Regions from separate parts of the Zoogloea oryzae genome, predicted to be linked through region 1. Evidence: riboswitches for the same ligand, from Rfam matches in the RefSeq annotation. Region 1 holds a riboswitch; each other region holds the start of a gene.
The links. Region 1 has a riboswitch for cobalamin ahead of QQK25_RS21850 (TonB-dependent receptor). Riboswitches for the same ligand answer to the same signal wherever they lie in the genome.

Region 1 (3,373 bases):
CCGCCGGGTAGAAGTAGTAGTCGCCGGCGAAGGACGAGTACAGGGCGTAGGGCGCGTACTTCTGGTTGGTGGCGTTGGCGAGGCGCAGCTGCAGCGTCACGTCACGCACCTTCCAGTCGGCGTGCAGATCGAGGATGCCGTAGCCGTCGAGCATCTCCTTGGTGTTGTCGAAGTCGCCCCCGAAGCGGCGCTTGCCCACGTGGGTCCAGGTGGCGCCGTAGCGGCCGGCGGTGGCGGCGTCGAACACCGCGCCGACCCGGTACTTGAGGTTGGGCACGAGGGTGACGGTGTTGCCGCTGTAGGGGCCATCCACGAACTTGGCGTTCTGGGTGATGAGGCCGGCGTTGAGCTCGAGGTTACGCAGGGCGCGCCAGCGGGCTTCGAGTTCGAGGCCTTCGCGGCGGGTGCGGTCGAAGTTCTCGTTGGCGTAGGTGATGGGGTTGTAGCCGATCTCGTCGGTGAGGCTGAGGCGGTAGATGGCGCCTTGCACCATCAGGCCGTCGGCCTTGTAGCGGGCGCCGACTTCGAGGTTGGTGCCGTGCTGGGGCCGCACGTTGCCGCCGGTGAACACCGGGGCGTAGGTGAGCGGGTCGTAGCCGAAGAGCTCGTCGGTGTTGGCAAAGCGGAACACCTGGCCCCAGCGGGTGAACAGCCGGGTGCTGCGGTCGAGATCCCAGGCGAGGCCGGCTTCGAAGGCGTTGCGGGCGTGGGTGGCTTCGCCGTCGATGCCATTGGCGCGGTCTTCGGCGTGCTGGCGGACAATCTGCCGGCGCCCGCCCAGGGTGAGGTGCAGGTCGGAGCGGAGCGAGGTGGTGTTCTGCACGTAGAAGGCGCGCGAGAGCTGCGAGCCAGCTTGATCCAGCGCGACGTTGTCCACCTTGCCGTGGAACACATCCAGCCCGGCGACGGTGGTGCTGGCCAGCCCCGCCAGGCCATGGCGCCACTGCAGGCGCGGGGTGAAGGCGGTGGTGTCGCGGTTGGCGATGTAGGGCGTGGCGCCGTACACGGCGTTCTGGCGCGAGGTGTTGTAGGTGATCTCGCCTTCGAGCATCAGGGTGTCGGTGATGGCGTAGCGTACGCCCGGGCGCAGGCGGTAGCCCTCGCGCTTCTGGTGGTCGGTGAGGCTGCGGGCGCGGGAGGCGTCGGCGTCGTAGTCGGCGCGCTTGATGGAGCCCGGCAGGCCGTTGGAATCGCCGTAGGCGGCCACGTCGACGAAGACTTCGCGCTCGTCGCCAAGGATGTGCCCGACCCGGCCGGAGACGGCGCGCTGGTCGCCCTGGGTGTTCTTGCGCCAGCCGTTCACGTCGGCGTAGTTGGCGAAGATGTTGAAGTAGGTGGCGTCGGCCGAACCGGCGGCGGATACATCGACCCGGCGGTAGCCGTAGCTGCCGAGGGTGAGCCCGGCGCTGGCGCGGGGGGCGCCGGATTTGTCGGTGATGATGTTGATCACGCCGCCCACGCTGCGGTCGCCGAACAGCACGCCGCCGGTGCCACGCATCACTTCGACGCGCTCGACGTTGTGCAGCGGGATGGCCGACCAGTCGATGCCGCTCATGTCCACCGGGTTGAGGCGCTGGCCGTCCACGAGGATCAGGGTGTTGCTGCCGGCGGATTCGCCGAAGCCGCGCAGGTCGACCACCGTGTCGATGCCCAGCGCGCCGGACATCGGGCGCACATCCACGCCGGCGGCCATGCCGAGCACGTCGGGCAGGCTGGCGCCGCTGCGGACGATGTCGTCGCGGCTGATGCGGGTGAGGCTGACGGGGGCTTTGGAGTCGGCGTCGTCGAAGCGGCTGGCGCTGACGACGACTTCGGGCTGCACGTCGGCGGCATGGGCCGGCGCGGCAAGGGCGGCAGCCACGGCGAGCGCGACGGCGGAAAGGCGGTTGATCATTTTTATGTGTTCTCCCTGGCCCGCTGGCGTCCCCGCCGGATCGGGCAAATCATGTGTGGAAGCACGTGAGGGGAGAAACCGCGAGATGCGCCGGAGAACACCGGCCGCGCCCGTCGCCACCACCCCGTGGCACTTCCGCTTGGTGTGTCCGAGGCCGGTATCCGGGCTTGCAGGCTGGGCCGGGTGGATTGACCACCGGCCGCGGCGCGTCGCCTTCCCAGGTTGAAAAACCCAGTGGCTCATTGACGCGCCATGCACCTGCTTACCGTTGCGGGGGCAGCACAGGCATGACGGCTTCGAGGAAGACCGCGCACCTGTTTCCCGTTTAACTCCTGGGCCGGATGGCCCGTGGAGCACCTGGAGCACTTTGTTGCCGGCAGACATCGCCGCCGGCACACAGCCTGCGATAATACCACCAATTCAGACACTTCCGGATTTCCATGAGCTGCGAACTGATCCTCGGCGGCGCCCGTTCGGGCAAGAGCCGCCTTGCAGAACAACGGGCCGCGGGCAGCGGCGCTGCCGTGCATGTCATCGTCACCGCCGAGGCGCTGGACGCCGAAATGGACGCCCGCATCACCCGCCATCAGGCCGACCGCCCCGCCGGCTGGCAGGTGGTCGAAGCGCCCCGCCAGCTCGCCGCGGCCCTCGAGGCCACCGCCGCGCCCGATCGCTGCGTGGTGGTCGACTGCCTGACCTTGTGGCTCGCCAACCTGCTGGACGGCGCCGAAACCCTCGCCCCCGGCGAAGGCGCCGAGTTGCTGCCGATGTTCGCCCGGGAGCGCGCCGCGCTGCTCGACCTGATCCCCCGCCTGCCCGGCCGGGTGATCTTCGTCGCCAACGAGGTGGGCCTTGGCCTGGTGCCCGAAACGCCGCTCGGCCGGCTGTTCCGCGACGAGGCCGGCCGCGTCAATCAGGCCGTGGCGGCCCTGTGCGAGCGGGTGGTCTTCGTCGCCGCCGGCCTGCCGCTGGTCCTCAAGGACACGCCCCGCCCCTGACCCCACTTCCCACCCTTCCCATTTCCCACCACCCGCCCCGCCCTGCTAGCATCCGCCGCTTCGCCCCGCCCCCGCCGCCGTCATGACCTACGCCATCGCCCGCCCCGACCAGGGCATCGCCGCCGCCCTCCAGCAGCGCATCGACACCAAGACCAAGCCCCTCGGCGCCCTCGGGCGGCTCGAAACGCTGGCGAAGCAGATCGGGCTCGTCCAGCAGACGTGCTCGCCCGAACTGCGCCAGCCGCAGATGCTGGTCTTCGCCGGCGATCACGGTGCGGCCAAGGCCGGCGTGTCGGCCTACCCCCAGGACGTGACCTGGCAGATGGTCGAGAACTTCCTGGCCGGTGGCGCCGCGATCAATGTCTTCGCCCGCCAGATGGGCCTCGGCCTGACGGTGGTGGATGCCGGCGTGGCCCATGATTTCCGCCCGCGCCCCGGCCTCATCGACGCCAAGCTCGGTGCCGGCACCGCCAACTATCTC
Region 2 (9,781 bases), on a different contig from region 1:
ACACCACCGCCAGGTTGGCCGCCAGCCAGCTGCGCCCTTCACCGCGCACGGGGCCGACGATGGCGACGGTGCGCAGCAGCGGGTTGGCCATGCGCCGCAGCACCAGCTGGCTGCGCAGCTTGCGCAGGGCTTCGACGCGGGGCGAGGTGGGCTCGAAGGCGGCCACCAGCTCCGGATCGGCGCCCTGGTCGCCGGCGGAGAGCACCGGGTAGTCGAACTGCCGCGACAGGGCGGCGTGCACGTCGGCCTGGGTCACCAGCCCGAGCTCGATGGCGGCCGCGCCGAAGGGAATCCCCCGCTCCCGCTGGCGGGCCGTGACACGGGCCACCGCGTCGGCCGACAGGCGGCCGGTGGACACGAGGATCTCCCCCAGATTGGGGAAGGCGACCGGAGGTTTTTCAAAGGCAGACACGTGGGAATGACCGGAAAAGGATTTCATGTCCATGGATGCTCCTCAGGCCCGCCGCAGGGCCAGACGCAGGCGCGAGCCTTCGTTGGCGGCGTCCTGCAGGCGGGGGATCTCGGCCAAGAGCGGCGCGCCGATGGCGTCGTCCAGGTCTGCGGCGCTGCGGATGCGGCGGTCGAACAGCTCGCGCACGATGCTCACCGCCATGCCCAGCAGGGCGCCGATGACGATCGCCAGACCCAGGTTGAGCAGCAGCTTGGGGCTGGCCGCTTCGGTGGGCGGCACCGCCACCGACAGCACGGCCACGTTGCCCTGGCGCGACTTGCTCTCGAGGCTGGTCTGGGTCAGGCGGGCCATCACCAGGTCGTAGGCCTTCTGGGCGCTGTCCACCTCGCGCTGCAGCACGCCCATCTCGTCGCGCTGCTGCTTGAGCTGCAACACACGCTGCTTCTGGGCTTCGAGGCGGCTCTTGACGTCGCCTTCGCGGGCCTGGTTGATGCGGGTGTTGGTGCCCACCACCGCAGCCACGTTGCCGGATTCGGCGCGCAGGCGGGCACGCAGGGATTCCACCTCACCCTTCACGCGCTGGTACTGGGGATGGTTCTCGCCGAGGTAGCCGGAGAGCTCGGAGAGCTTCGCTTCCTGGCGGGCCAGATCCACCTTGAGGGCCTGGACCAGCGGGCTGGCGGTGACTTCGTTGGCGCTGCCGCCCTGGCGCTGGCGCGACGTGGTCTCGGTGCTCTGGGCCTGGATGGCCGTGTATTGGGTGGAGAGCTCGGTGAGGCGCGCGCTCTCCAGGTCGAGCTTCTCGTCGCCCACCAGGCCGTGGCTGCGCTGGAACTCCGACAGGCGGGCCTGGGCGGTTTCCAGGTTGGCGCGCAGGGCCTTGGTGTGTTCGTCGAACCATGCGGCCGACTGCTTGGCCGGCTCGATCTTCAGCTCCAGATCGGTCTCCACGTAGGCCTTGGCCAGCGCGTTGGCGTAGTCGGCGGCAAATTTCGGATCATCGCCGGTGAAGGTGACGGTCAGCACGTTGCTCTCGTGGGACGGGCTCACCTTGACGAACTTCTTCAGGCGGCCGGCGATCCAGCGGTCGGCATCGCCCTGCCCGCCCGAGGCCTTCTGCCACTTTTCGGCCCAGCGCGGCATCTGCGCCACCTTGAGGGCCGCCACCGCCTTGGCGCCGACGCGCTCGCTGGCCATGATGTCGGCCTGGGTGGCCAGGAAGCCCGGCGTCGAGCCGCCGCTGCCCGGATGCACCACCAGCGGATCGCCGCCGCGCGCCTCGACCACCACTTCGGACGAAGCCACGTACTGGCGCGGCAGCACGAGGCTCACCACCAGGGCCAGCAGCACCACGCCGCCCCACACCATGAAGAGTTCCCTGCGCCGGGCCCGGAGTACCGCCAGGAGTTGAGTGATGCCCATGTCGGCGTCCGATCAGAAGAGGGCCTCGCGGACGACGATCACGTCATCCGCCTGCACCAGGTCGTTGAGTTGGGGGGTGAGCACGCGCACGGCACCGTCTTCGCCACGGCGATGGATGCGCACGCCGCGCTCGGTGCCCCGCTGGCTGAGGCCACCGCCCATGGCGAGGGCCTGCAGCACGGTCATCTGGCGCTCGATGCGGTAGGCGCCGGAGCGCTGCACCTCGCCATACACGTACACCTGCGGGGCGCGATGCACGTAAAGGGTGTCGCCCGCCATCACCGGCAGGTCCTTCTCCGGCGTCCAGGTGACGAAGAGTTCGGTCACGTCGATCTCGGCGCGCACCCGGCGGCCGCTGCGCATCCCGGTGAGGATCACCTTGTCGGCGCCCTGGGGCGCCATGCCGCCGGCCAGGGCCAGGGCGTCGGTGACCTTCATCGCGGTGCTCTCGAGCGGGTAGCGACCGGGCCGGGCCACCTGGCCAAGCACCGCCACCTGGGCGCCGCGCACCTGCTGGAGCACCACCGTGACCTGGGGCTGGAGCACGAAGCCGCCCTTCTTCAGGCCGTCGGCGATGGCCTTCTCGGCGCCCGCCACGCTCAGCCCGCCCACCTGCACGTTGCCCACCAGCGGGTAGCTGATCGAGCCGGTCTCGGAGACGCGGGTCTCGAGGCTGAGATCCGGGTTCTGGAAGACCGAGATCTTCAGCCCGTCACCCGGCCCGAGGCGATATTCCTGGGCGGCCGGTTCCTGCCCGGCGGCCTCCCGCGCATGGGCCGGCACCAGGCCGGCGACGAGCGCGAGCCCGGTCACCAGCGCGCCCAGCGCCGCCTTGCCGCGCTTCCAACCTGTCGTCAAAACACCCACTGCAAGCTCCCCGCCAATGTCCAATAGTTGAAACTCTGTGCCGCCTCGGTCGAACTGCGCCGTTCCCGCGTCAGCGAGGTGATCCAGCGCGTCCGCGGCGTCAGCTGCCAGGTGCCGGCCACCGCGGCCAGCACACCCTTGTCTTCCCGCTGGGAGGCGGTGCTCACACCGAAACCGGGGTCGCCCCGGTACTGGGCGTCACGCCATTCCAGGCGGCTGTCCACCCGCAGCTTCGGCGAGTACTCCCACACCGCCCCGAAACGTAGGCCCTTCACGGCCACGTAGTTCGAGACGAAATCCTGGGCCGGCTCCACGTCGTGGCGCAGCGTGGTACTGATCAGCGTGCGCGGCGTCACCCGCCACTCGAAGCCGACGCTCCCGTTGTGGCCCGTGTAGTTGTTCTGCGGAAAGCGCTGGTAGCTGCGGCTCACCGTACCCAGCCGGGCCAGCAGGCGCGTTCCGCTTCGCAGCGGCAGCGTCGCTTCTGCGAAGAATTCGTCCTGCTCGAAGCGCGATTCGCTCAGACCAGTGACCGTCACCGGCGCGTTGGGGTACTGCCCCTGGGCACGCCGGCGGGTCACCGCCACCACCGCTCCCGACGCCGGCGCGTAGCGCAGCACAGCGTCAAAACCGGCAAAATCGATCTCGTTGCTGGGCCGCGAGCCATCCGGATATCGCCGGCTGCCCTGCCCCACCTGCGCGCCGACAAACCAGTCCGGCGCCACCTGATAAAACCCGCCGGCCGTGAACTGCCGCGTCACACCCAGGCTGCGCTGCTGCTGGCGGTAGTACGCAAAATCGTCGGTCGCCTCGCGCTGTTCAGCGGAGAGCTCACCCTTCCAGTCCGGCCCGGCTGTCCAGCGCCAGCGGCCCACGAGGCTGTTGGCGTTGTTGTCCAGAAAACCGAACTCCCGGTAACGCGACACCGCCAGCTCGTAATCGAGGGTGAACTGCTGCCCCGCGTAGTACTTCTCCAGGCCCAGGCCCAGCTTGGTGGTGCTGTTCCAGTCGCCCATCCCCTTCAGGCCGGCCGCGGTGGCCGCCGCCGCACCGGAGAGCCGGAACAGGTTGCTGTCGTAGGTGAAGGTTTCGCTAACGCTGATCCGCGAGCCGATGCCCTTGCCCAGCGGCAGGTCGATGGGGTCGCTGCCCCGGTCTTCCGCCGCCACCTTTGCCGACTCGTCGGACAGCGCCCGGCTCAGCTCCAGATACGGCGGGTCCGGCTCGTCGCTCTCGAAAAGCGGCCCCGGCCTGCGCGGTTCGCCCAGCATGGTCGAAACGTGGAGGGCCACGCCTTCGCTACCAAAAGCGGGCAGACCTGCCCCGATCAGCAGCAAAACACCCCCGACACGAACACCAAAATCACGCAAATCCGCACCCCGATTAGCAAGTTGCAGCATCTTGAGGGAGAAGCGGACGAAATCAAGCCAAATTTTACGCATTTTGCAAAAGCACCGGCGTTCTGCACAGTTTTTTGCAAACAAATTCACATATCCAATAAATTTGACATTAACAATATCGAACTTGCAGTACATTCCGCATCGACCAGACAACCATCGGGATACAACAGTCCGCCATGCAGGCCGCCATCGAACGACAGGCGCCGGGCATCAAGCCCCACCTGTCCCTGATCTCCATCTTCGAGGCCCTTCTCGACCCGATCGCCTTCTCCGGCAGCCTGCTGGGGGTGGCGAACTGGTTTGGCGTGGGCGGGCAGCCTGCCTACGCGGTGCTGGCGATCACGGTGTTCCTGCTGGCCCAGCCGATGCCGATGCACATCGACAGCGGCCTCAAGGCGCTGTACCGGGGAAGCTGGCTGAAGGGGGTCGCGCTGTTCGGCATCCTCACCCTGATCGGCCTCTTGACGGGCTTTGGCAGCGCCTACGCGCCAGAGGTACTGCTGGTGTGGTTCGTGGTCGGGCCGGCGACGGCCGCCCTCGCCCGCCATGCCGCCCACACCTTCACGCCGATGGTCATGGCCCACGCGGGCTACCGCCAGCGGGCGGTGATCGTGGGTGCCAGCCACGCCGGCCTGGCCGTGGCCGACCGTCTCGAACGCTCCCGCCGCGCCGGCAAGCGCCTGCTCGGCTTCTTTGACGACCGCCATTCGAGCCGCCACGCCCGCGCCGGCATCCACCATCTGGGCAAGATCAAGGATCTGGTGGACTACGTGCGCGACAACGACGTGGACGTGATCTACATCGCCCTGCCCATGAGCAGCCAGCCGCGCATCCTCCAGTTGCTGGACGAGCTGCGCGACACCACGGTGTCGATCTATTTCGTGCCGGATTTCTTCATGACCGACCTGATCCAGGCGCGCATGGACGACCTGGGCGGCCTGCCCGTGGTGGCGGTATGCGAATCACCGTTCACCGGCGTCAATGGCCTCTTCAAGCAGGCTTTCGATTTCATGCTGGCGGCGGCCATCCTGGTGATGATCTCGCCGCTGCTGGTGGCCATCGCCATCGCAGTGAAGGCCACTTCGCCGGGCCCGGTACTGTTCCGCCAGTACCGCTACGGCCTCGACGGGGAGCGCATCCTGGTCTACAAGTTTCGCTCCATGAGCGTCTGCGAGAACGGCGACACCATCACCCAGGCCCGGGTGGGCGACAGCCGGGTGACGCCTCTGGGCGCCTTTCTGCGGCGCACCTCGCTGGACGAGCTGCCCCAGTTCATCAACGTGCTCCAGGGCCGCATGAGCATCGTCGGCCCGCGCCCCCACGCTGTGGCCCACAACGAGACCTACCGCAAGCTCATCAAGGGCTACATGATCCGCCACAAGGTGCGCCCGGGCATCACCGGCTGGGCCCAGGTGAACGGTTGCCGGGGCGAGACCGAGACGCTGGACAAGATGAAGCGGCGCATCGACTTCGACCTGGAATACCTGCGCAACTGGTCCTTCCTGCTCGACCTGCGGATCATCCTGCGCACCGTCGGCCTGATCCGCAAAGACCCGAACGCTTACTGAGGCCGACCTGAAAATACGAAAACGCAGCCTGCCGAGGGCTGCGTTTTTTTGCTTCAGGGGGAGCGCGCGCGGTAGGTCGGACTTCAGTCCGACATCACGGGTTGAGCAGGCAGGGGTTGTTGGACTGAAGTCCGACCTACAGGGGCAGGACACTTCGTCTGCCCGCAACCGACGGACTTACAGCGTCAAGCTGTCGCCGGGCTTGGGCAGCATCACGTCCTTCCAGCCCAGCCGGTCGCGGATGGCCTGGGCGAAGGTGGCCGAGGCGCCGGCCTCGCCGTGGATCACGCAGGTGTGGCGCGGCGGGGTATGAACGCCGCCGATCCAGTCCAGCAGCCCGGCCTGATCGGCGTGGGCCGACAGCCCGCCCACCGTGTAGACGCGCGCCCGCACCGGCACCGGCTCGCCAAAGATGTGCACCAGCCGCGCCCCATCCACCAGCCGCCGGCCCAGCGTGCCGGCTGCCTGGAAGCCGGCGATCAGCACGCTGCATTCGCTGCGCGGCAGGTTCTCCCGCAGGTGATATTTGATCCTCCCGGCCTCGCACATGCCGCTGGCCGAGATGATGATCGCCCCGCTGCGCACGTCGTTGAGCGCCCGGGAGGCTTCCACGTCGGCCACGAACTCCAGCTTGAGCTTGTTCGGGTGCACCTTCAGCCACTCGAGCAGATCCCGCGTCTCGCTGTCGAGCAGCGCCGGGTGGGCCAGGGTGATGCGCGTCGCCTCGTTGGCCATGGGCGAATCCACGAACACCTTGAGGGGCTCCAGCCTTCCCTGCCGCACCAGATCGGCCAGGATGTAAATGATCTCCTGGGTGCGCCCCACCGCGAAGGACGGGATCACCAGATTGCCGTGGCAGGCCCGGGTGCGGCCGATGGCGGCGATGATCTCCTCCTCGGTCTCGGGCAGGGGGCGGTGCAGGCGGTCGCCGTAGGTGGATTCGATGAGCAGCAGGTCGGCCGACGGGATGATCTTCTCCGGGTCGTTCAGCACCGGCCGGTCGCGCATCCCGATGTCACCCGAGAACACCAGCCGGCGCGGCCGGCCCTCGCCCGCGGCGGTCACCTCCAGCCATGCCGAACCCAGGATGTGCCCCGCATCATGAAAGCGCACCGCGATGCCCGGCGCCGGCTCGATGGTCCTTCCGTAGGGCGCCGGCTGCAGCAGGCCGAGGGTGGTCTGGGCCTGGGCCACGGTGTAGAGCGGCGCCGCCACGCCCCGCTCGCTGCCGCCCCGGCGGTGCTGGTGGCGCAGCTGCCACTCGGATTCCTTCTCCTGAATGTGGGCGCTGTCGGGCAGGAGCACCGCCAGCAGGTCGATGGTGGCCGGCGTGGCGTAGATCGGGCCGCGGAAGCCCAGCACCGCCAGCCGCGGCAACAGGCCGGAGTGGTCGATGTGGGCGTGGGTCAGCAGCACGAAGTCGATGTCCCGCACGTCAAAGCCGAAATCCAGCGCCCGGAGGTTCTTGGCCCGGGCCTCGCGCCCGCCCTGGAACATCCCGCAATCGACCAGGAAGCGGACATCGCCGACTTCCACCAGGGTGCACGAGCCGGTCACCTCGCCGGCCGCGCCAAAGAAACGGACTCGCATTTGAACGCACCTCCTTGACGAATCGAGCATGAACCCGGCCAAGACGGATTGCAATGGCGCGCACTTCGCCGACCTCGCCCCATGCCGCGGACCCGCTGCCGGGGCGGACTAGATATGGGCCTCGACAACCCCCGACAGCCCTACCCGCAGTGCCCCGGCTTGACACGCCGGATACCACCCCCCTACCATCCGCCTCGTCATTGGTTCCCCGCAAGGGGATGAAAAGGGAAGCTGGTGCGAGGCCGTCGCCTCAAATCCAGCACTGCCCCCGCAACTGTAATCGGCGAGTTTCGTGCCCCCCACTGCCACTGGATGCGCTCCGGGAAGGCTGGCACGAGGCGACGACCCGAGAGTCAGGAGACCTGCCATGGCCCATTCCTTCAGTGCTTTTGGGGCGGGGTGTCCCTGAAACGAGGTGTCTTCCTGTCGCCACCGTGCGCCAGCGCGGATTGCAGGGCTTCCGCCCGTGCGTTGACGCCGGGCGCGGCTCCAGGTCCTCGATTCTCCGCCCCCCAATTCGGAGAATCGCCTTGCTCGCCACCGTTCAGACTCCATCCGCATCCGCCAGCGCGTCGGCCATCGCCGCCCTGCAGGTGATCCGCCGCAACGGCGCCGTCGTCGCCTTCAACGCTGACAAGATCGCCATCGCCATGAGCAAGGCCTTCCTGGCCGTCGAGGGCAGCGCCAGCGGCGGCTCGGCCCGGGTCCGGGAGATCGTCGCGCGGCTCACCGACACCGTGCTGCGCGCCCTCACCCGCCGCCTGCCCGATGGCGGCACGGTGTCCATCGAAGACATCCAGGATCAGGTGGAGCTGGCCCTGATGCGCTCCGGCGAACACGACGTGGCCCGGGCCTACGTGCTCTACCGCGAACGCCGCGCCGCCGAACGGGCTGCCGGCATGGCATCCGCGGGCACGCCGACCCTCCACGTGCTGGCCGACGGATGTCGCATTCCCCTCGACACCAACGCCCTGCTCCGCCACTGCGAGGCCGCCTTCGCCGGCCTGGGCAACGAGGTGTCGGCCCACGCGGTGCTCGATCTGGCCCTCCGGAACCTCTACGACGGCGTCCCGCTGGCCGACGTGGACCAGGCGCTGATCCTCGCCGCGCGCAACCTGATTGAGCGGGAGCCAGCCTACAACCGGGTCACCGCGCAACTCCTCCTCGCCAGCCTCGCCCGGGAAGTCCTCGGCCAGCCGGTGAGCCTGGCCGACCTGCCCGGCCACTACGCCGAGGCCCTGCCGGCCTTCATCCGCACCGGCATCAATGCCGAACTCCTCGACCCGCGCCTCGCCGAATTCGACCTGGGCCGCCTTGGCGCCGCCCTGGTGCCCGAGCGCGACCAGCAGTTTGGCTACCTGGGCCTGCAGACCCTCTACGACCGCTACTTCCTTCACATCGACGGGCGGCGCATCGAGCTGCCGCAGCTCTTCTTCATGCGCGTGGCGATGGGGCTCGCGGTGGGCGAGATTGACCGGGAGGCCCGCGCCATCGAGTTCTACAACCTGATCTCGTCCTTCGATTTCATGTGCTCGACGCCGACCCTGTTCAACAGCGGCACCCGCCACTCGCAGCTGTCGTCCTGCTACCTCACCACGGTATCGGACGACCTGGAAGGCATCTACCAGGCGGTCAAGGAGAACGCCCTGCTGCAGAAGTACGCCGGCGGCCTGGGCAACGACTGGACCCCGGTGCGCGCCCTGGGCAGCCGCATCAAGGGCACCAACGGCCAGAGCCAGGGGGTGATTCCCTTCCTCAAGGTGGTGAATGACACCGCGGTGGCGGTCAATCAGGGCGGCAAGCGCAAGGGCGCGGTGTGCGCCTATCTCGAAACCTGGCACCTGGACATCGAGGAGTTCCTCGACCTGCGCAAGAACACTGGCGACGAGCGCCGCCGCACCCACGACATGAACACCGCCAACTGGATTCCCGACCTGTTCATGAAGCGGGTGATGGACAACGCCGACTGGACGCTGTTCTCGCCGTCGGACGTGCCGGACCTTCACACCCGCTTCGGCGCCGATTTCGAGGCCGCCTACTGCGCCCACGAGGCCCGGGCCGACGCCGGCGAGATCCGGCTCTTCAAGCGCATCCCGGCCGTGCAGCTGTGGCGGCGGATGCTCACCATGCTCTTCGAGACCGGCCACCCGTGGATCACCTTCAAGGACGCCTGTAACCTGCGTTCGCCCCAGCAGCACGTGGGCGTGGTGCGCAGCTCCAACCTGTGCACCGAGATCACCCTCAACACCTCCGACGACGAAACCGCCGTGTGCAACCTGGGCTCGATCAACCTGCTCGCCCACCTGAAGGACGGCGCCCTCGACCAGGACAAGCTCGCCCGCAGCGTGCAGACCGCCATGCGCATGCTCGACAACGTGGTGGACATCAACTTCTACGCCACCCCCAAGGCACGCCGGGCCAACCTGCGGCATCGCCCGGTGGGCCTGGGCATCATGGGTTTTGCCGACTGCCTGTACGCCCTCGGCCTGCCCTACGCGTCCGACGCCGCGGTGGCGTTTGCC
Region 3 (9,781 bases), on a different contig from region 1:
GCTGGAATCCGTGCTGCGGGCGCTGCCCCGGGTGTCGCCGGGAATCGTCGTGGTGCAGCACATGCCGGAGAAGTTCACCGGTGCCTTCGCCCAGCGTCTTGATGGCCTGTGCGAGGTGGAGGTCCGCGAGGCCCGCCACGGCGACCGGGTGATGCCGGGCCGGGTGCTCATTGCGCCGGGCGGGCGGCACATGCTGCTCAAGCGTAGCGGCGCGCAGTACGTGGTCGACGTGATCGACGGCCCGCCGGTGAGCCGGCACCGGCCGTCGGTGGATGTGCTGTTCCGGTCCGCCGCGCGCTTTGCCGGTCGCAACGCGGTGGGCGTCATCATGACCGGGATGGGCGACGACGGCGCCCGTGGCCTCAAGGAAATGCACGACGCCGGCGCCTGGACGGTGGCCCAGGACGAAGCCAGCTGCGTGGTATATGGCATGCCCAAGGAAGCCGTGAAGCTGGGCGGGGTGGACAAGGTGCTGCCGCTCACCGACATCCCGGCGGCGATCCTTGGCCGGATCAGCCGCCGTAGTTGACCCCTGCGTCTGGGCGGATCACGACAATCCGGCGGCCTTTTCGGCGCCTTGCCGACAAGGCCGCGGACGTCCGGCGCGCACCGCCCGACCCAGGCTGATGGCATCGATCTTGCACGGGGTGTTTGTCCCGCCACCAGCAAGGCTCGCCCATGAAGTTCTACATGACCCCCGGTTCGTGCTCCACCGGTATCCACATCCTGCTCGAAGAGGTGGGCGCGGTGTTCGAGGTGTACATCGTCAATCTGCCCGCGGGCGACCACCTCAAGCCCGACTACCTGGCGATCAACCCGAAGGGCACCATCCCGACCCTGGTGCGTAACGATGGCACGGCGATCACCGAGTTTCAGGCGATCGCCTGGTGGCTGGCCCGTCAGTACCCGCGACGCGGGTTGCTGCCCACTGATGCCGAGGGCGAGGTGCGCGTGCTGGAGGCGATGAACCACGCGGTCGGCACCATCCACGGCCAGGGCTTCACGCGGATCTTCACCACCGCCAACGTCACCCCCAACCCGGCTGACCACGACGCGGTGCAGGCCCGCGGGCGGCAGATCGTGGCGGACGGCTTCGCGGTGATGGATGGCCTGCTCGCCGGGCGGGAATACCTGGTCGGCACCTTCTCGATCGCCGACGCGGCGCTGTTCTACACCGAGTTTTGGGCCGACCGCCTGAAGCTGCCGCTACCGCCCAACTGCGCGTCCCACTTCCGCCGCATGCTGGCGCGCCCGGCGGTGAGCCAGGTGCTGCGGGAGGAAGGCTATCGGGTTTGAGCAGCACGCCGTTTGCCGCGCTCCAATGAAAACGGCCCCTCCGGAGAGGGGCCGTTCTGCGTGGGCAGGGCTGGATCAGCCGCAGGTGCCAACCGCGCCGCAGGCGGTGCAGAAGTCGCAGCCGTCCTTGCGGATCACCGAGTGGTTGCCGCATTCGGTGCACAGGGCGCCCTGCATCAGCTTGGGCTCGTTGGTGTCGCGGGGGGCTTCGAGGATGCCCATCTCGCGGGTCGGGTAGCCGGCTTCGTCGAGCACACCGAGCATGGCGTAGCGGTGGATCACCAGCGCGGCCATGTAGGCGACGGTGGAGGGCCAGTTCTGCTGACGGCGGGTGCCCGGCACGAAGGCCATGAAGTCACCCAGGGGCTCCGGGTAGTCGATGAGCTTGCGCAGCTTCATGCCGATCCAGGCCGGGTCCATCACGCGCATGTCGAGGGACAGGATGCGGGTCAGGCCGTCCAGGGCGCGCGGGTAGTTGCCCGACAGCCACATGGAGTAGGGGCGGGTGACGCCGTCCGGCAGGGTGATTTCCTTGAGGCCGAGCACGAAGTCTTCGCCGGTGGCCGGGTTCTGGATGTCGACAGTCCAGGACAGGGTGCCGTCGGTGCCGGTCTTGGGCTCCTGCAGGCTGAACACGCTGTCGAGCACCGGGGTCGGCAGATCGCCTTCGAGGGCGTTGAGCTTCTCGCAGCGGTAGCGCACGACCTGGGCGAAGGCGGAGACGACGCCCGGCATCAGCTTCTGTTCGCCGTGGGGCGGGAAGCGCAGTTCGAAGGGCTTTTCGCCGACGGTCTTGGCCAGCGCTTCGAGCTTGAGCTTGAGCCAGCCACGGTCGTTGGCGCGCATGTCCATCGAGAGCGTTTTGGCGACGGCGCCCAGGCCGCGGGGTTGGTCGGCGCCATTCACCCACACTTCAAACGGGAAGCTGCCCTTGGCGGGGCTGTCCTCGACCGGGTCCATGTGGCCCACGAAGAGGGCGAAGTTGCCCTGCGGGGTGTTGAGCATGTAGGTCCAGGCAGCGTTGCCATCCGGCAGATCCGGGCGGCCCGGCCAGCGCAGGGACGAGAGCACCGGGGCCGGCAGGTTCTTGATGGACAGACGACGGTTGGTGTCGTCGGACATCTCGACATCCTGCGGCTGCTTCTGCTCGCTGCTCGGGGTGACCGACAGCACGGAGCCCAGCACGCTGTTGGGGCGGTAGGTGGCGAGGCCCTTGAGGCCGGACTTCCAGGCGTCGAGGTAGAGGTTCTCGAACTCGGCGTAGGGGTAGTCCTCGGGCACGTTCACCGTCTTGGAGATGGAGGTGTCGATGAACGGGGCGACGGCCGCGACCATGTCCTTGTGGGCCTTGGCGGAGATCTCGAGCGCGGTCACGAAGTACGGGGGCAGCTTGTTCACGTCACCGCCCAGGTGACGGTACAGGCGCCAGGCGTAGTCCTCGACGGCGTGTTCCTTGAAGGTGCCGTCGGCCATCCGCTTCTTGCGGGTGTAGGTGTAGGAGAACGGCGGTTCGATGCCGTTGGAGGCGTTGTCGGCGAAGGCCAGGCTGATGGTGCCGGTGGGGGCGATCGACAGCAGGTGCGAGTTGCGCAGGCCGTGCTTGCGGATCTTGTCCTTCACTTCGCTGGGCAGGCGCGACGCGAAGTTGCCGCCGGACAGGTACATGTCGGCGTTGAACAGCGGGAAGGCACCGCGCTCCTTGGCGAGCTCGACGGAGGCCAGGTAGGCCTGGTCGCGCATGAACTCGGAGATCTGGGTGGCCATCGCGCGGGCTTCGTCGGTGTCGTAGCGCAGGCGCAGCATGGCCAGCGCGTTGCCGAGGCCGGTGAAGCCGAGGCCGACGCGGCGCTTGGACTGGGCTTCGGCGTGCTGCTGTTCAAGCGGCCAGTGGGTGGCTTCGAGCACGTTGTCGAGCATCCGGATGGAGGTCTCGATGGTCTTGCCAAAGCCGGTGAAGTCGAAGCTGGCCTTCTCGGAGAAGGCGTCCTTCACGTACAGCGTGAGGTTGATCGAGCCCAGGCAGCAGCAGCCGTAGGACGGCAGGGGCTGCTCGGCGCACGGGTTGGTGGCCTCGATGGTCTCGCAGTAGTAGAGGTTGTTGTCCTTGTTCATGCGATCAAGGAACAGGATGCCCGGCTCGGCGTGGTCGTAGGTGGAGCGCATGACCTGATCCCACAGATCACGGGCGCGCACCTTGCGGTACACCCACAGCCCGTCGTCGCGCTGGTAGCCGCCGGCGGCCTTGATGTCGCTGGACGGTTCGGCCTTGTGGGCGAGCTCGACGTCGCCATCGGCTTCGACGGCCTGCATGAACAGGTCGGTCACGGCGATGGAGACGTTGAAGTTGGTGAGGTCGCCGTGATCCTTGGCGTGGATGAATTCCTCGATGTCCGGGTGGTCGCAGCGCAGCACGCCCATCTGGGCGCCACGGCGGGAGCCGGCGGATTCGACGGTCTCGCAGGAGCGGTCGAAGACGCGCATGTAGGAGACCGGGCCGGAGGCGTTGGACTGGGTGCCGCGCACCATCGCGCCCTTCGGACGGATGGAGGAGAAGTCGTAGCCGACGCCGCCGCCGCGACGCATGGTCTCGGCGGACTGGGCCAGCGCGGTGTAGATGCCGCAGCGGCCGTCGACGGATTCGGTGATCGAATCACCCACCGGCTGCACGAAGCAGTTGATCAGCGTGGCAGCCAGGTTGGTGCCGGCGGCGGAGTTGATGCGGCCGGCAGGCACGAAGCCGCGCTCCTGGGCTTCCAGGAACTTGGTCTCCCAGAACAGGCGCTTTTCTTCGGATTCCATCGCCGCCAGGGCACGGGCGACACGCAGGCGCACGTCGGAGATGGTCTGCTCGTTGCCCTTGGCGTATTTCTCCAGCAGGACCTCGCCGGAGATCTCCTGCGGTTCGAGGTTGGCGGCGGTGGCGGGCTGGACTTTGGCGGTTTTGGTCGTGGCGGTCATGGCTCTTGGATGGCTGATCGGTAATGATGTAAGTCGGCGCATAGCTTACCCCCGGAGAAAGAAATGAGCAAAAATTTTTGACGTTTAAAAACAAATACTTAAAAAAATCAATAGTGCTTCAAAACTTTTTTTTCTACTACATGTAGTAGTGTTTTTGGGCTGGAAAATCAAGGAAAAAACTTCGGCAAGGTGGCTCAGGCCTTTGATTTGTCGGGAAAATGCGGCCCCGTGGATGCCGAAATCCTGCGTGGGCGGGGCGCACGAAGGCCCCGGAGGCCCTCCGCGTGGGAGGGTTTTTCGGGGGCGGGGGATGCGGAACGGATGGGATGCCCGGCCGTGTGGCATGCCTCGCGCGTGTGGAAGGGCTGGCAAGGTGAGGCGTGCCGGTGAGCGCGCGGGCTGCGCTACGGCCCCGGGGGTGGGCTGCCGGCTGTGGCGAGACAGGGTTGGCGAGCCACTCGCCGCCTTTGGCCACCCGAATTGGATTGGCCTCCACGCCATCGATCTCGAGCGCGATCTTCAGCCGCCGGCCGGAGCCCGTCAGGGTGGATTCGACCCGCACCCGGATGGCGTTTGGGTGGCAGGGGGGATGAGCGGTCCGGTGGCGATCGCGTCGAGCGTCTTCGGGCGGATGGGGCTACGGTTGGGGCGGATCAGGAACAGTGCCCCGTCCATCAGTGGTTACACGTCAATCCGGGAGGAGGGCAGGAAGATCCGTGCCAGATCGAGAAGGCCAGCAAGCTCCGCTGATCCACCGCCAGGACTCAGCCCGCTGCAAGGCCCGGACGCGTGGGGGTCCGGGCGTTGTCGTTTTCAGCGGGCGGATGCCTTGCGGTGGCGCAGCCGTCTCCACGCGAGCACGCAGCCGCTCCCGGCGAGGAGTGCGCCCAGGAGGCACAGGCCCGTGGCGAGGCCCTCGCGGAGCGTCGGCAGTGCGTGGAGCGGCGGAATGTCGAGCCGGTGCAGGCCGTTGAAGACCCAGCGGTGGAGCCGGTTGGCGTCATCGATGCGGGACAGCACACGGCCGGTGGCGGGGTCGAGATACCAGGTGGTGTCTTCGGCATCGGCCAGGCGGATGCGTGCGGCCGGGAAGACCGCCTGATTGCGTCGGCCGTAGTGGTACAGGTCGGGCGCGTGGATGATCTCGGCGCTGGCGACCGGATGCCCCTCGATGGCCGCGATGGCGGTGGCGAGGGTTTCCGGCGCGAAGGGCGCGGCCGGGCGGGCCTGGTCGTCGAGGCGCTGGATGGCGCCCGGTGTGCGGACTTCCAGATAGCTGCGGCCGCCAAAGCGATACCACTCGGCCTCCCGGGCGTCGGGCACCTGGGCAAGCTGGCGGTGGAGCAGGGCGAGGTTGTCCGACGGGCTGTACGCCACGCCGGCCAGCTTTTGGGTGGCGCCCTTCGGCAGGCTGCTGAAGGCCAGCAGGCCGAAGGGATGATTCGACAGCCAGCCCGACACCAGCCAGGTGGCGGCGAGTCCGCCGACGGTAACGCCCAGCAGGTGATGCCAGCGTTTCCAGCCCCGGTAGGGCGTGATCGCGCCCCGCGGGTAGCGCCGCACGAGGCGCAGGCGCTGGAAGCCGAGGATCAGCCCGGCCGCCACCGTGAGCATCGCCGCGGCCGGCAGCCACAGCACCAGCTGGCGCCACAAGGTGGTGTCGTCGCCGCGCAAGGGGGTGAAGTAGATCCAGTGGGCGACGGTGCCGATCCAGTTCCAGCCCCGCTCGAAACGGGTGGTGTCCAGCAACACCTCGCCGCTGCGGGACGAGATGTACAGATCGGTGCCTGCCGCGTCGTCCAGGGACACGCGCAGCAGCGGGCGGTGAGGGTTGTAGGTGGTGTAGACCGTCCATTGGTCGCGGTCGACGCTTTCGACGCCGGTGGTTGGCGCGCCGGGCAGGAAGTGCCGCGCGGTGGCCGTGGCGGTGTCGGGCGTGACGGCTACCAGCGTGCCGTCGTCGGCCCACACGCTGCAGGCGCCGTCTGCGGTGCCGAAGTGAAACACCGGCCGGCCATCGGCCATCGCCAGCCGGACGCTGCGGGGCTTCTGGGGGCAGGCGCGGGCCGCGACGGCCGGGCTGACGCGGATCGCGTCCGGCTGCAGTGGTTCGAGGTGCGCCAGCCGCTCTTCGGGCGTCAGCTTGGGGAAGGGCACGTAGAGCATCACGATGCCGGAGACGAACCAGCCGAGGATGAGCACCCCGGTGACGATGCCGAGCCAGCGGTGGGCAAGATGCAGGAGGCGGAGCAGGCGATGTTTCATCAGGGCTTGCTTGGGGCGTGAGGGCCGGGGAGTGTAGGTGGATTCGGCGGTGACTGCGTCTGTTTCGGGCGCGCAGTACGTGGCTGCGCGCCCGGGTGGATCAGCAGGGGATGGGGTTCGGGCTGGCCCGGGTACGTAGCGTGGTCGGGCTGGGTGCGGCAGGCGAGACCAGCACCGTCAGCCGTGGTGGCTCGAAACGCTGCAACTTGCGCAGGCCGAGCCTGGCCACGATCCGCCGGGCGGCCGGGTGGCCTTCGATGCACAGCACCCGCTCCAGCCCGTTGCCCTCCGCCCAGGCGACTACCGCTTCAAACAGCCGGGTGGCCAGACCCGCCCCGCGCCAGGGGGCGAGCACGCTGAAGCCCAGCTCGCCGCTGTTGCCGGCGATGCCCAGATGCGCCAGGGCGAGGGGTGGATGCTCCGCCGGGCCGATGGCCAGCACGAGGTCGCGGGCAAAATCGACGCGCGCCACATAGGCCCGGATGCTGGTGTCGGACTGGGGCGCGTTGAAGCGGCTGACCCTTTCGGCCGGGTTGAGGGCGAGGAGGTGGGCGAGCACCCGCAGGCGGGCGTCGCCCCCCAGACGCAGGGAGGCGGACTGGGGGTTCATCCCGCGCTCCCGGACTGATGGGCTGCGCCGACCGGCGTGGGGCGGCCCGCTTCGTCGATGGCCACGAAGACGAACGATGCCCGCGTGCACAGCCGCGACCCGGCCTGCCGGGGTGTCTCGGCGGTCATGGTCACCTCGACGCAGAGCGAGGTGCGTCCCACCGAGCTGATCCGGGCGCGGGTCTCGACGATGTCGCCCACGCGGGCCGGGGCGACGAAGTCGAGGGTCTCGCTCGAGGCCATCACCACCGGCTTGCGGGCCCGGCGGGTGGCGGCGACCAGCGCGGCCTTGCCCAGCCAGTCGAGGGCCTGCCCACCGTGGAGGATGCCCCGGTGATTGACCTGCCCGGGAAAGACGATCTCCACCACCCGCACCACGTCGGCGGGTACGGCGTCGAGGAGGGGGATGGATTCGGTGGATTCCGTCTCGTCGCCCACTGCCACCATCACAAAATGCCCGGTGAGGCAGAGGGTGCGTTCGCCGGTGAGCATGTCCTCGGCGCACAGGCGGGCTTCCACGTCCACCGAGCGGCGCCCGGTGCGGACGATCCGCCCGCTCACTTCGGCCAGATGGCCGGCGGGCACTGGTGAGCGGAAGTGGGTCTGGCTGAGGGCGGCGGTGACGACGGTGCGGCGCAGCCGGCGGCTGGCGAGGACGAAGGCGAACTTGTCCATCATCGCCAGCGCGGCGCCACCGAAGAGGGTGCCGTGGTGGTTCGACTGGCCGGGGAAGACCACGTCGACGAGGGAGAACAGCTCGCCCGGCGCGGGGGCTGGCAGCAGGCGGTCGAGGGGATCGCGCAGGTCGTCGTCGGCGGTGGTGGGAAGGGGCTGGGCCGCGGTGGCCGGGGTGTGGGTGTGGGACATGGTGAGGCTCCTGGTCGGACTGTCCGCTACCCCGCGGACGGTCGATGGCAGATCCACCTGCCCGGTGGGGCAGATGGCGTGGCGCGGCAGGCCGGTCTCCGGGCTCGCAAGTCTTGACCCTTCGCCTTCCCGGACGTATCCAGTGGCGGGCGGCTTCGGGAGAAGCCAGCCGTGAAGGGTCCGCACTTGCCTACCGTTGCGGGGGCAGCCGGGGCTTGGCGGCGGACTGGCCGCCGCGTACCCCGTTCCCGTTTCACCCGGTTTCGCCGGAAGGGCGGAACCAGGCACCTGTCGCAGGGGGTGCAGCCGCCCGGGATCGGGCTTGGCGCCGGCTGCGCGGCGCCGGGCAGGCGCTGGCCGGGTCAATCCCAGGCTAGCGCGCCGCCCGTCTGGTACTCGGTGACGCGGGTTTCGAAGAAGTTCTTCTCCTTGCGCAGGTTGGCCTGCTCGTCGAGCCAGGGCAGCACGTTGGTGGCGCCGGGGAAGGGTTCGGCCAGCCCCACCTGACGGGCGCGGCGGTTGGCCATGAAGCGGAACTGATCCATGTGCTGCCCGGCGTTGTAGCCCAGGATGGGCGAACCCAGGATGTAGGCGGCGTAGTCGGCCTCGGCGGCCTCGGCTTCATCCCACAGGGTGCGCAGGACGGCGGGGTCGAGGCTGAGCCCTTCCTCCTTCAGCAGCTCGCGCACCACGCGGATGCCGAAGGCGCAGTGGAGCACCTCGTCACGCATGATGTACTGGAGCTGCTCGGCGGCGCCCTTCATCAGGCCCCGGCGCTGCAGGGCGAAGATGGGCGTGAAGCCGTTGTAGAACCAGCAGCCTTCGAAGATCGCCGCAAAGAAGAAGTAGGACAGGGCGAACTCGTGGAGGTTGGCCCGGTCACGCAGGTCGAAATCCGGGCGCATTACCCGTTCCAGGCGCCGGCTGGCGAGGGCGATCTTGCCGTGGATGGCCGGCACCACCCGGTAGCGGTTGTAGATCTCCTGCTGGTCGAGGCCGATGGTCTCGATGCAGTGCTGGTAGGTCCAGGTGTGCAGGGCTTCCTCGTACACCTGGCGGGCCTGGTAGATCTGCAGTTCGGGCGCGCTCATCTTCTCCATCACCGCCAGCCCGATGTTGCGCATGGCGAGGATGTCGGAGGTGGTGAGGTAGGCCAGCACGTTTTCGAAGACGTGGCGCTCGGCGTCGGTGAGCTTGTGGTGGTAGTCGTGCACGTCCTGGGCCATGGAGATTTCGAGCGGCGTCCAGTGGTTGCGGTTGGCCTTGAGGAAGAACTCCCACGCCCAGGGGTATTTGAACGGGGCGAGCTGGTTGATGTCGGCCCGGCCGCCGACGATGCGCTTGTCGGCGGCGTTGATGGCAGCCCGGGCGTCGGTGGCCATGGCGGGCACCGGGGCCGGCGCGGGAATGTCCCAGTCGTTGAAGCGGGCGGTGCTCATTGGCAGGTCTCGCATTCCGGGTTGTCGATGGCGCAGAAGCGGGGGGCTTCGTCGGCGGGCGGGGTGTCGTCGCGGCCACCGGATTTTTCGAGCTGGCTGGCGCCCAGGGTGCGCAGGTAGTAGGTGGTCTTGAGGCCGCGCAGCCAGGCGAGCTTGTAGATCTCGTCGAGCTTGCGGCCGGAGGGTGTGGCGAGATAGAGGTTGAGGGACTGGGCCTGGTCGATCCACTTCTGACGGCGGGCGGCGGCTTCGATCAGCCATTCGGGCTCGATCTCGAAGGCGGTGGCGTAGCGGGCCTTGATCTCGTCGGGCACCCGGTCGATGCGGGCGAGGGCGCCGTCGAAGTA

Region 2: it holds a riboswitch for cobalamin, as region 1 does, so the genes downstream of both, QQK25_RS03475 (ribonucleoside-diphosphate reductase subunit alpha) here and QQK25_RS21850 (TonB-dependent receptor) in region 1, are expected to answer to the same signal.
Region 3: it holds a riboswitch for cobalamin, as region 1 does, so the genes downstream of both, QQK25_RS03485 (acyl-CoA thioesterase) here and QQK25_RS21850 (TonB-dependent receptor) in region 1, are expected to answer to the same signal.

What each region holds. Positions count from the first base shown of each region.
Region 1 is NZ_BSPX01000126.1:2,620-5,992, forward strand. Features, by position in the region: gene QQK25_RS21850 (TonB-dependent receptor) at 1-1,894, opposite strand, end outside; cobalamin riboswitch at 2,030-2,270, opposite strand; gene cobU (bifunctional adenosylcobinamide kinase/adenosylcobinamide-phosphate guanylyltransferase) at 2,335-2,892, shown strand; partial or broken gene QQK25_RS21860 (nicotinate-nucleotide--dimethylbenzimidazole phosphoribosyltransferase) at 2,975-3,373, shown strand, end outside.
Region 2 is NZ_BSPX01000005.1:68,025-77,805, forward strand. Features, by position in the region: gene QQK25_RS03445 (chain length determinant protein tyrosine kinase EpsG) at 1-439, opposite strand, end outside; gene epsF (chain length determinant protein EpsF) at 455-1,834, opposite strand; gene epsE (polysaccharide export protein EpsE) at 1,847-2,701, opposite strand; gene QQK25_RS03460 (porin family protein) at 2,689-3,993, opposite strand; gene QQK25_RS03465 (undecaprenyl-phosphate glucose phosphotransferase) at 4,278-5,669, shown strand; gene QQK25_RS03470 (MBL fold metallo-hydrolase RNA specificity domain-containing protein) at 5,847-7,259, opposite strand; cobalamin riboswitch at 7,444-7,643, shown strand; gene QQK25_RS03475 (ribonucleoside-diphosphate reductase subunit alpha) at 7,790-9,781, shown strand, end outside.
Region 3 is NZ_BSPX01000005.1:78,235-88,015, reverse strand. Features, by position in the region: gene QQK25_RS03510 (protein-glutamate methylesterase/protein-glutamine glutaminase) at 1-529, shown strand, start outside; gene QQK25_RS03505 (glutathione S-transferase family protein) at 679-1,296, shown strand; gene QQK25_RS03500 (adenosylcobalamin-dependent ribonucleoside-diphosphate reductase) at 1,372-4,254, opposite strand; gene QQK25_RS03495 (PepSY domain-containing protein) at 5,068-6,519, opposite strand; gene QQK25_RS03490 (GNAT family N-acetyltransferase) at 6,620-7,129, opposite strand; gene QQK25_RS03485 (acyl-CoA thioesterase) at 7,126-7,995, opposite strand; cobalamin riboswitch at 8,068-8,302, opposite strand; gene QQK25_RS03480 (ribonucleotide-diphosphate reductase subunit beta) at 8,358-9,434, opposite strand; gene QQK25_RS03475 (ribonucleoside-diphosphate reductase subunit alpha) at 9,431-9,781, opposite strand, start outside.